4 regions of the Cellvibrio sp. KY-YJ-3 genome follow, and region 4 is predicted to be linked to each of the others. Evidence: predicted binding sites of a transcription regulator. Region 4 holds the regulator's gene; each other region holds the start of a gene.
The links. Region 4 encodes sigma-54, which starts transcription at its own class of promoters, with help from an activator protein. Its sites were predicted from a motif close to TGGCACANNNNTTGCNNT; they were not measured.
Positions count from the first base shown of each region.

Region 1: the regulator sigma-54 is predicted to act here: its motif matches at 1,001-1,018, upstream of flhA (flagellar biosynthesis protein FlhA).
Region 2: the regulator sigma-54 is predicted to act here: its motif matches at 1,259-1,276, upstream of fliD (flagellar filament capping protein FliD).
Region 3: the regulator sigma-54 is predicted to act here: its motif matches at 667-684, upstream of glnA (type I glutamate--ammonia ligase).

Region 1 is NZ_CP031727.1:2,956,815-2,959,025, reverse strand. It holds gene flhA (flagellar biosynthesis protein FlhA) at 1-960, opposite strand, end outside; gene flhB (flagellar biosynthesis protein FlhB) at 1,085-2,211, opposite strand, start outside.
Region 2 is NZ_CP031727.1:3,073,466-3,075,676, forward strand. It holds gene D0B88_RS12975 (CHASE domain-containing protein) at 1-1,235, shown strand, start outside; gene fliD (flagellar filament capping protein FliD) at 1,386-2,211, shown strand, end outside.
Region 3 is NZ_CP031727.1:1,206,747-1,208,957, reverse strand. It holds gene D0B88_RS05125 (cation:proton antiporter) at 1-240, opposite strand, end outside; gene glnA (type I glutamate--ammonia ligase) at 843-2,211, shown strand, end outside.
Region 4 is NZ_CP031727.1:4,124,827-4,127,037, forward strand. It holds gene lptB (LPS export ABC transporter ATP-binding protein) at 1-173, shown strand, start outside; gene D0B88_RS17505 (RNA polymerase factor sigma-54) at 341-1,993, shown strand; gene hpf (ribosome hibernation-promoting factor, HPF/YfiA family) at 2,098-2,211, shown strand, end outside.

The DNA of each region.
Region 1 (2,211 bases), 1.2 Mb from region 4:
AAAGGCAACGTGCGGCATACCGGGAATCAACCCCATCACGATCAGCATGATTCCCGAAACAGCTAAGGCTTTAGGAGCCGCAAACATCTGACTGACTACCTGCGCCCCCATTTCATGGGCACTGTTAACGCGAGTCACCAAAATCGCCGAGGCTACCGACAGCAACAGTCCGGGAATTTGTGCAACCAGACCATCGCCAATAGTGAGGATGGTGTATTTTTCAAAGGCTTCGCCAAATGGCAAATCATGCTGGGCCATACCAATCGCCAAGCCACCAAAAATATTGATAAACATAATCATGATGCCTGCAACCGCATCACCGCGAACAAACTTGCTCGCACCGTCCATCGCGCCGTAAAAATCCGCTTCGGAAGAGACTTCCTGACGACGGGTACGCGCCTGATCCTGATCGATCAAACCCGCGTTCAAATCCGCATCAATCGCCATTTGTTTGCCGGGCATTGCATCCAGGGTAAAACGCGCACTCACTTCGGAAATACGGCCCGCACCCTTGGTTACCACCACGAAGTTGATGATCATCAAAATGATGAACACCACAATACCCACCGCCAAATTTCCGCCAATAACTACATGACCAAAAGCTTCAATTACTTTCCCCGCTGCATCGCCTCCGTTATGACCTTCAAGTAAAACTACGCGAGTGGAGGCAACGTTCAAGCCGAGGCGCAACAGGGTGGCAATAAGAAGAATCGCGGGGAATGCGGCAAAATCCAGCGGGCGCATGGCATACACAGACACCAGCAACACAACGAGCGCCAGGGCAATATTGAAGGTAAAAAACATATCCAATAGCAGCGGCGGAATCGGCAAAATAATCATCGCCAACAGCATCATTAGCAAAATGGGAATTCCCAAATTGCCACGCCCCATACCGCGCAATGAACCCAGCGCGGCTCTGCCGTTGAAGTTATTCAGTTGGTTAAACGATGGTAAGGCCATAAGCACGGATTCTTGACGGTGAAATCATTTACCTGTGCTTATCGCAAGAAGTGTACCGATTCATAGCAATCGCTTAAAAAAGTACGGCGATAAATAAAAAGTACAGCGATAAAAAGTGCAGCGATTAATCCACCTCACCCGAGGCGTTGTAACGCAAGTCGCGCGGGACGTTGATATTGCGGGGATAAGCGGGCCTGTCACCCTTGCCTTTGCGGTAATTGCGCAGCTGGAATACGTAGGCCAATACCTGGGCAACTGCGAGGTACAGGCCGGAGGGAATTTCCTGATCCACTTCGGTGGTGTAGAAAATCGCGCGCGCCAATACCGGCGACTGAATAATTTCAATATTGTGCGCTTTAGCGATTTCGCGAATTTTTAGCGCGGTGTGATCGCCACCTTTGGCAATCATCAGTGGCGTTTCCATGGTTTCGGGGTCGTATTTTAACGCGACCGAAAAGTGTTCCGGGTTGGTGATGATCACATCGGCTTGCGGTACATTGGACATCATGCGGCGCTGCGCCATTTCGCGCTGCAATTGGCGAATACGGCCTTTGACTTCAGGTTTACCATCCGTATCTTTGGATTCGTCTTTTTGATCCTGCCGCGACATTTTTAATTTTTTGTTGTATTCAAAAATCTGAATCGGCACATCAATCGCCGCAATCGCAATGGTAGTCGCGCAGAGTGCAATGGTGGCGAGGATAGATATTTCCAATGAATGAATGATGGCGACATTGGTGCTTTCATCCACCAAGCGAAACATGTCTTGCGCAAAAAACTTCAGGATAAAAATAGTGCCGCCCAAAATAACCAGTACTTTGGCAAGCGCTTTTAATAATTCAATGAGGGATTTCACCGAGAACATCCGCTTGATACCCGCGATAGGGTCCATGCGGTTGAGTTTTGGCTCCATGGCTTTGGTGCTGTAATTCCACCCACCCAATGCGATAGGGCCAACAATGGACGCAACAAGTAATAAAACCATTAAGGGCGCAATACTAAACAGGCCGTCGTAAATAGCCGCCGCAAGGTGGGCGATCATGGCATTGGGGTCGTAAATAGCCGCGCGCGTGAGGGTAAAACTTTCACGGCTGATCCCAATCAGTTTGTTGCCCATAAATTCTGCAAAAACATACAGGCCTATGGCCGCCACCATTAACACTGCCGTAGTAGTAAGGTCGCGTGAACGGGGAACCTGCCCCTCTTCGCGCGCCTTCTCAAGTTTTCGGGCACTGGCCTCTTCCGTTTTTT
Region 2 (2,211 bases), 1.1 Mb from region 4:
AGGATGAAGTCACATTAGGTGGGCGGCGCCTGCAAATTCGTATCGCACCTACACAGTTTTTTTTGACGAGCAAACAGGGTTTGGAGTCGTGGTTTGTATTGGTAGGTGGTTTGCTGTTCTGCAGTTTATTGGGTGGTTTTTTGTTGCTGATATCAGGGCGTACCCAACATATTCACAATCTCGTTGAGCAGCGCACGCAAGAACTCGCCGCTATTTTGGAAAGTGCCGCTGAAGCAATTTTAGTAGTGGACAGCAGTGGTGTAATTGAAAAGGCCAACCCGGCTGCTGCGATACTGTTTAACTATTCGTTAGAAAACCTTGAGCAATTACAGATCGCAGATTTAATCCCCTCTCTGTCTGATTTGTCGGGTGCTGCGCTTTTTTCTTCAGCTGTGGAAGGCGAAAAAGAGCGTGTTGCGCGGCGCAGTGACGGAGTGAGTCTGAATGTTGAACTCAGTATTAGCCCGGTGGATATTAAAGAGCGATTATTTTTTACTTTTATCATTCACGATGTCACCGAGCGTAAAAAGGTTGAACAACTTAAAGCAGAATTTATCTCCACCGTCAGCCATGAATTGCGCACTCCATTAACGTCTATCAAAGGTGCATTGAGCGTGGCGCTGAATGGTGGTGTTGGTGTTTTGGATGAAAAGCTGGCACAGCTCTTGTCTATTGCGGCAACCAATGCGGATCGCCTGTCGCGTTTGGTTAATGACATTCTGGATATCGATAAACTGGAATTTGGTAGTGCCAATTTAACCATTGATGTGCATGAGGTGTATCCACTCTTAAAGCAGGCTGTGGAGCAACATCTTGCTTATGCGGAGCGTTACGCTGTGCATTTGCAGCTCGATCTGCCCGATGAATCCTTAATAGGGCTCAAAGCAAAATTAGATGGTGATCGTTTTTTGCAGGTCATGTCCAACCTGATTTCCAATGCGATCAAATTTTCTTATCAGCATAATCCTGTGCAGATCCGCATGACCAAAGAAGCGCATCGCATTCACATTGAGGTAATTGATAAGGGGCAGGGAATACCTGCGTCTTTCCATCAGCGTGTATTTACCCGTTTTGCCCAGGTGGATTCATCGGATACCCGTAAGCGGGATGGCTCAGGCCTTGGGTTGAGTATTACCAAGGCGTTGGTTGATCGTATGGGTGGTACAATTGACTATGTGTCCGAGGTAGGAAAAGGCACTACTTTTTATATCACTTTGCCCATTTATAACGATTGATTTAATGGGCCTATTGTTCGTGCTGGCCTGTTTTATGCTTTGTTATTAAAAATCAGGTTTTTTGATAAATAGCGGCAAAACCGGCTAAAGTTTACCCATTCATTGCCGCTAACCTATGCGAAGCGGTAATTTTTTGGTGTGGAGGTATCTATGGTGACCAGTACATCCAGTACGACAAACAACAACGGATCAATAGGTTCTAGCATTGTCAGTGCGTTAGGGTCTGGCTCTGGTATCGATAGTAATAAGCTTGCTGACCAGCTTACCGAAGCGAACAAGATGGTTCAGGCACAGCGCTTGACCAGTCAAAAGACACTTCTGCAAACACAAATTTCAGATTATGGCCTGTTGCGCAGCTCGCTTGCGAAGCTGGAAACCGCTGCCGCCGCGCTTGGTAGCGCCGATACATTTAATGCCAAAGCCCTGTCCGTTCCAGATACCAGTTTGATTGGCATTACCAAGCTGGATTCAAAGGCTGTGGCGGGTAGCTATCAGTTAAAAGTCGAGCAAGTTGCTCAGGCTCAATCCCTCAGCTCTGCCAGTTTTGCGGCTATGACGAGTCCGGTTGGCAAAGGCACTTTGACCATTCGTTTGGGGGATTGGAATGCAGGAAACACCGCATTCACCGTGGATTCCACCAAAACCGGTGGAACCATCACCATTGATGATTCCAATAACTCGCTGACTGGTCTGCGTGATGCGATCAACGCTGCCGATATTGGTGTATCGGCAAGTATTGTTAGTGATGGCGGTTCTTACAGGCTGTTGATGACTGCCAGTACTGGTGCTAAAAACGAAATCGAAGTTGTTGCAACAGAAGATCCGGCTGCCGTTGGGCTTGCCGCATTTAACTTTAACGAGACCACTAAAAACCTGACTCAGCAACAAGAGGGGCTGGATGCACAAATTCGTGTAAATGGGTTATTGGTAAGCCGCGAATCCAACCAGGTGAAAGATGTCATCGATGGTTTGGAGT
Region 3 (2,211 bases), 1.6 Mb from region 4:
TACCGCCCACCAAGCAATACCGTTGAGCGATTTGATGACATCCGGGGTGAATACAAAGGTGTAGTACTCAGGAAAGGCTTTGCCCAGCACACCCGGGCCAAGCACTATACCCATGATGATTTGCACGACCACCAGGGGTGCCCAATAGTCAGTGCGACCGAGGCGCCAAATTAAAAAGGGCACTGTAAAAATGATTACCATGGCAATCAGGAATATTTCTGTTGTTGTCATTGCATGCATAACTAACCTTTTATTGTTCTGGGTAGAGTATTGGTTAAAAGAAGAGCGATAAAACCTCGGGCATATCACCTTGCCGTCGGTGTTACCCAATCGCGGCGCAGGCTACAAGGGAATTAGACGTGGAGCGAGGCGAACACCATAGAAATTGACTATCGACTTTTGCAGCAAAAATGAATGGTTTCACAGTGAGAATGCACGCACGCTAGTCAGCGACACGATTTGGTGCAAAGCAACCGCTTTTCTGTGACATGCCAAGAGGCATTCTTGATGCTAATATGGCGTCACTATTCAACACAGCACACAATCGCACCACAATAGATCATTTAACAAAAATACCGCACCAAAATAGTGCTTATGGCAATATTTTTCAGGCCTCCATGACCCCAAGAGCCTTATTTTTAAAGGTGTGTTGCTATTTTATTTAAATGGCATATATTTTGCCCCTTTTCTGACACCCTAGTCTTGCCCCGCTCCCCTAAATGAGTCGCGAGTCCGGATGAAGTGGGGAAAATTTTCAGGTAAACGACCTTTGGCCGGTTATCTTGGTAGTTATAACTTTTCACAATCCGTAGCCTTCGGGCTATAACACTTGGAGGCATTCAATGTCTAAGACTTTAGACCTGATCAAAGAACACGAAGCTCGCTGGATTGATTTGCGCTTCACCGATTTCAAAGGTAAAGAGCAGCATGTAACTTTCCCTGCCCACGTTGTAAACGACAGTTTCTTCGTTGACGGTAAAATGTTCGACGGTTCTTCTATCGCTGGCTGGAAAGGCATTAACGACTCAGACATGATCCTGATGCCAGACGATTCAACTGCTGTTCTGGATCCTTTCTACGACGAAGCAACCATCAACATTCGTTGTAACATCGTTGAACCAGCCACCATGCAAGGTTATGACCGCGACCCACGCTCTATCGGCCTGCGCGCTGAAGAGTACTTGAAGTCTACCGGTCTGGGCGATGTAGCCCTGTTTGGTCCAGAGCCAGAATTCTTCATCTTCGACAGCGTTCACTTCCACAGCTCAATGGGCGGCGCTTTCTACAAAATCAAATCTGAAGAAGCAGCATGGTCATCAGGTGACGACGTTGAAGGTAAACACGGCCACGCGCCACGCGTGAAAGGCGGTTACTTCCCCGTTGCTCCAGTAGACTCACTGCACGACATCCGTGGCGCTATGTGTAACGCCATGGAAGCCATGGGCCTGGAAATCGAAATCCATCACCACGAAGTTGCTAACGCTGGCCAATGTGAAATCGGTGTAGGCGCTAACACTCTGGTTAAGAAAGCGGACGAAGTACAGATCCTGAAGTACTGCGTACACAACGTTGCTCATCAATACGGTAAAACCGCAACCTTTATGCCGAAGCCTTTGATCGGTGATAACGGTTCAGGTATGCACGTTCACCAGTCTTTCTCCAAGAACGGTAAAAACCAATTCGCGGGCGACGCTTACGCTGGTTTGAGCGAAACCGCTCTGTACTACGTTGGCGGTATCATCAAGCACGCTAAAGCACTGAACGCTTTCTGTAACGCTTCTACCAACTCGTACAAGCGTTTAGTTCCAGGCTTTGAAGCTCCAGTAATGCTGGCCTACTCTGCCCGTAACCGCTCTGCCTCTATCCGTATTCCTTACACTGTTGGTGAAAAAGCCAAGCGTATCGAAACCCGTTTCCCTGATCCAACTGCTAACCCATACCTGTGCTTCGCTTCATTGCTGATGGCCGGTATCGACGGTGTTCTGAACAAGATTCATCCGGGCGAAGCAGCGACCAAAGATCTGTACGATCTGGAGCCGGAAGAAGAAGCAGAAATCCCACAAGTGTGCTCATCTTTGGAAGAAGCTTTGGCTTCTTTGGAAGCTGACCATGACTTCCTGTTGGCTGGCGGTGTGTTCTCTAAAGACTTCATCGATGCTTACATCGACCTGAAGAAACAAGAGATCCAACGCGTCAACATGACTCCGCACC
Region 4 (2,211 bases):
ATCGCGGGATTGGCGTTCTTATTACCGACCACAATGTACGCGAGACCTTGGACATCTGCGAGACGGCCTATATCGTAAGCGAAGGGCACATTATTGCCGAAGGTGATGCCGATACAGTGTTGAGTAACAGCAAAGTCCGCGAAGTCTATCTGGGCGAACACTTTCGCCTGTGAGTTCAACAAACGCCTTAACCACCCGACAAACAACTTGACAAGTAATATTATTTGGCTACTAGGCATAAAGCTTGCTTAAGTATGTTGCTTGAAGCGCAAACCCTGACTAAACTCCACCTAACAGATGTTTTCCATCCCGCGTTAAATAAGGGTTTGTTGCTACAACAATGAAACAATCTCTCCAGCTTAAACTCGGCCAACAGCTGACAATGACTCCCCAACTGCAACAGGCGATACGTCTTTTGCAGCTCTCCACGCTGGATCTTCAACAGGAAATCCAGGAGGCACTCGAATCCAATCCCATGCTGGAAGTTGAGGAAGGTTTTGACTCAGCAACTACCAGCAGCGATTATGAAGGCAGTGCGGACGATAAGATTGATTACACCCGCCAACAGGAAATTGCTGCAGAATCCGGCACCGACAATAGCGCCGACTTCAGTGCCAGCGACAATTTCTCGTCATCAACCGCTGATAACTTCAACGAACCTGGCTACGGCGAATCTGAAAGTTTTGGCGAGGGCGAAAGCTTTAGCGATGGGGAATCCTTTGGTGATAGCGATGTCTATGGTGAAGGCGATAGTTTCAGCGCCGACAGCGGTGACTGGAGCGACTCGATTCCCAGCGATTTACCGGTAGATACCAGCTGGGACGATGTTTACCAAACCTCATCAACCGGCAGCTCCAGCAACTACGATAATGAAGACAATGATTTTGAAAGTCGTCGCGCTGTTACCGACTCACTCTATGATCATTTGATGTGGCAACTCAATTTAACGCCCATGTCAGATCGCGACCGGGTGTTAGCGATGGCAATTATCGACGCGGTTGAACCCAGCGGCATGCTGTCTATTACCATCGAAGAAATATTCGAAGGAATGCGTGGCGATTTTGAAGAGCTGGAACTGGATGAAGTTGTTGCAGTTCAACACCGGCTGCAGCAGTTTGATCCCTGCGGTGTGTGCAGCCAAAACTTATCTGAATGTTTATTGGTGCAGTTACAACAGTTTGACCCCAAAACACCCTTTTTGGATTCGGCAAAATTAATCGCCAAACTTTACTTGCCTATATTGGGTAGTCGCGACTACCGTCAGTTAATGCGCCGCACCAAACTGAAAGAGGCCGAGTTGAGCCAGGCCATCACCCTGATCCAAAGCCTAAACCCTCGCCCAGGCGATATTATTGCCAGTGGTGACACGGAATATGTAGTACCGGATGTGTTCGTTGAAAAGCGCGATGGCCGCTGGATTGTTGAATTAAACCCGGAAATTGCACCGCGCCTGCGTATCAATTCCAATTATGCCTCCATGGTAAAGCGCGCGGACTCGAGCAGCGACAACACATTTCTCAAGGATAATTTGCAAGAAGCCCGCTGGTTCCTGAAAAGTTTACAGAGCCGCAATGAGACTCTGCTTAAAGTAGCCAGTTGTATTGTGGAAAAACAACGCGGGTTTCTCGATTACGGCCCCGAAGCCATGAAGCCGCTGGTGCTGCACGATATCGCTGAAATTGTTGAGATGCATGAATCCACTATTTCGCGGGTAACCACCCAGAAATATATGCACACACCGCAGGGTATCTTCGAACTGAAATACTTTTTCTCCAGCCATGTTAGTACCGATAGCGGCGGCGAGTGCTCTTCAACAGCGATTCGCGCAATTATTAAAAAGTTGGTGAGTGCGGAAAACCCCAAAAAACCGTTGAGCGATAGCAAAATCACCGACCTGCTCGCGGAACAGGGAATTCAGGTAGCGCGTCGTACCATTGCAAAATATCGCGAGTCGCTGAATATTCCACCCTCTAATGAGCGGAAAACCATTTAATTATCATTAACCGGTTATAAATACGAAATTCGGAAGAAAATCACGGACGAGCTGTTAGGTTGTGCTGATCACAACCATTTTGTTTCTATCGAGAGGAAGTATCTATGCAAATAAATATCAGTGGTCATCATTTGGAAGTTACCGATTCGCTGAAAGACTATGTCAGCAGCAAAATTGAGCGCCTGAGCCACCACCACGATCGCATTACCAGTACTCAC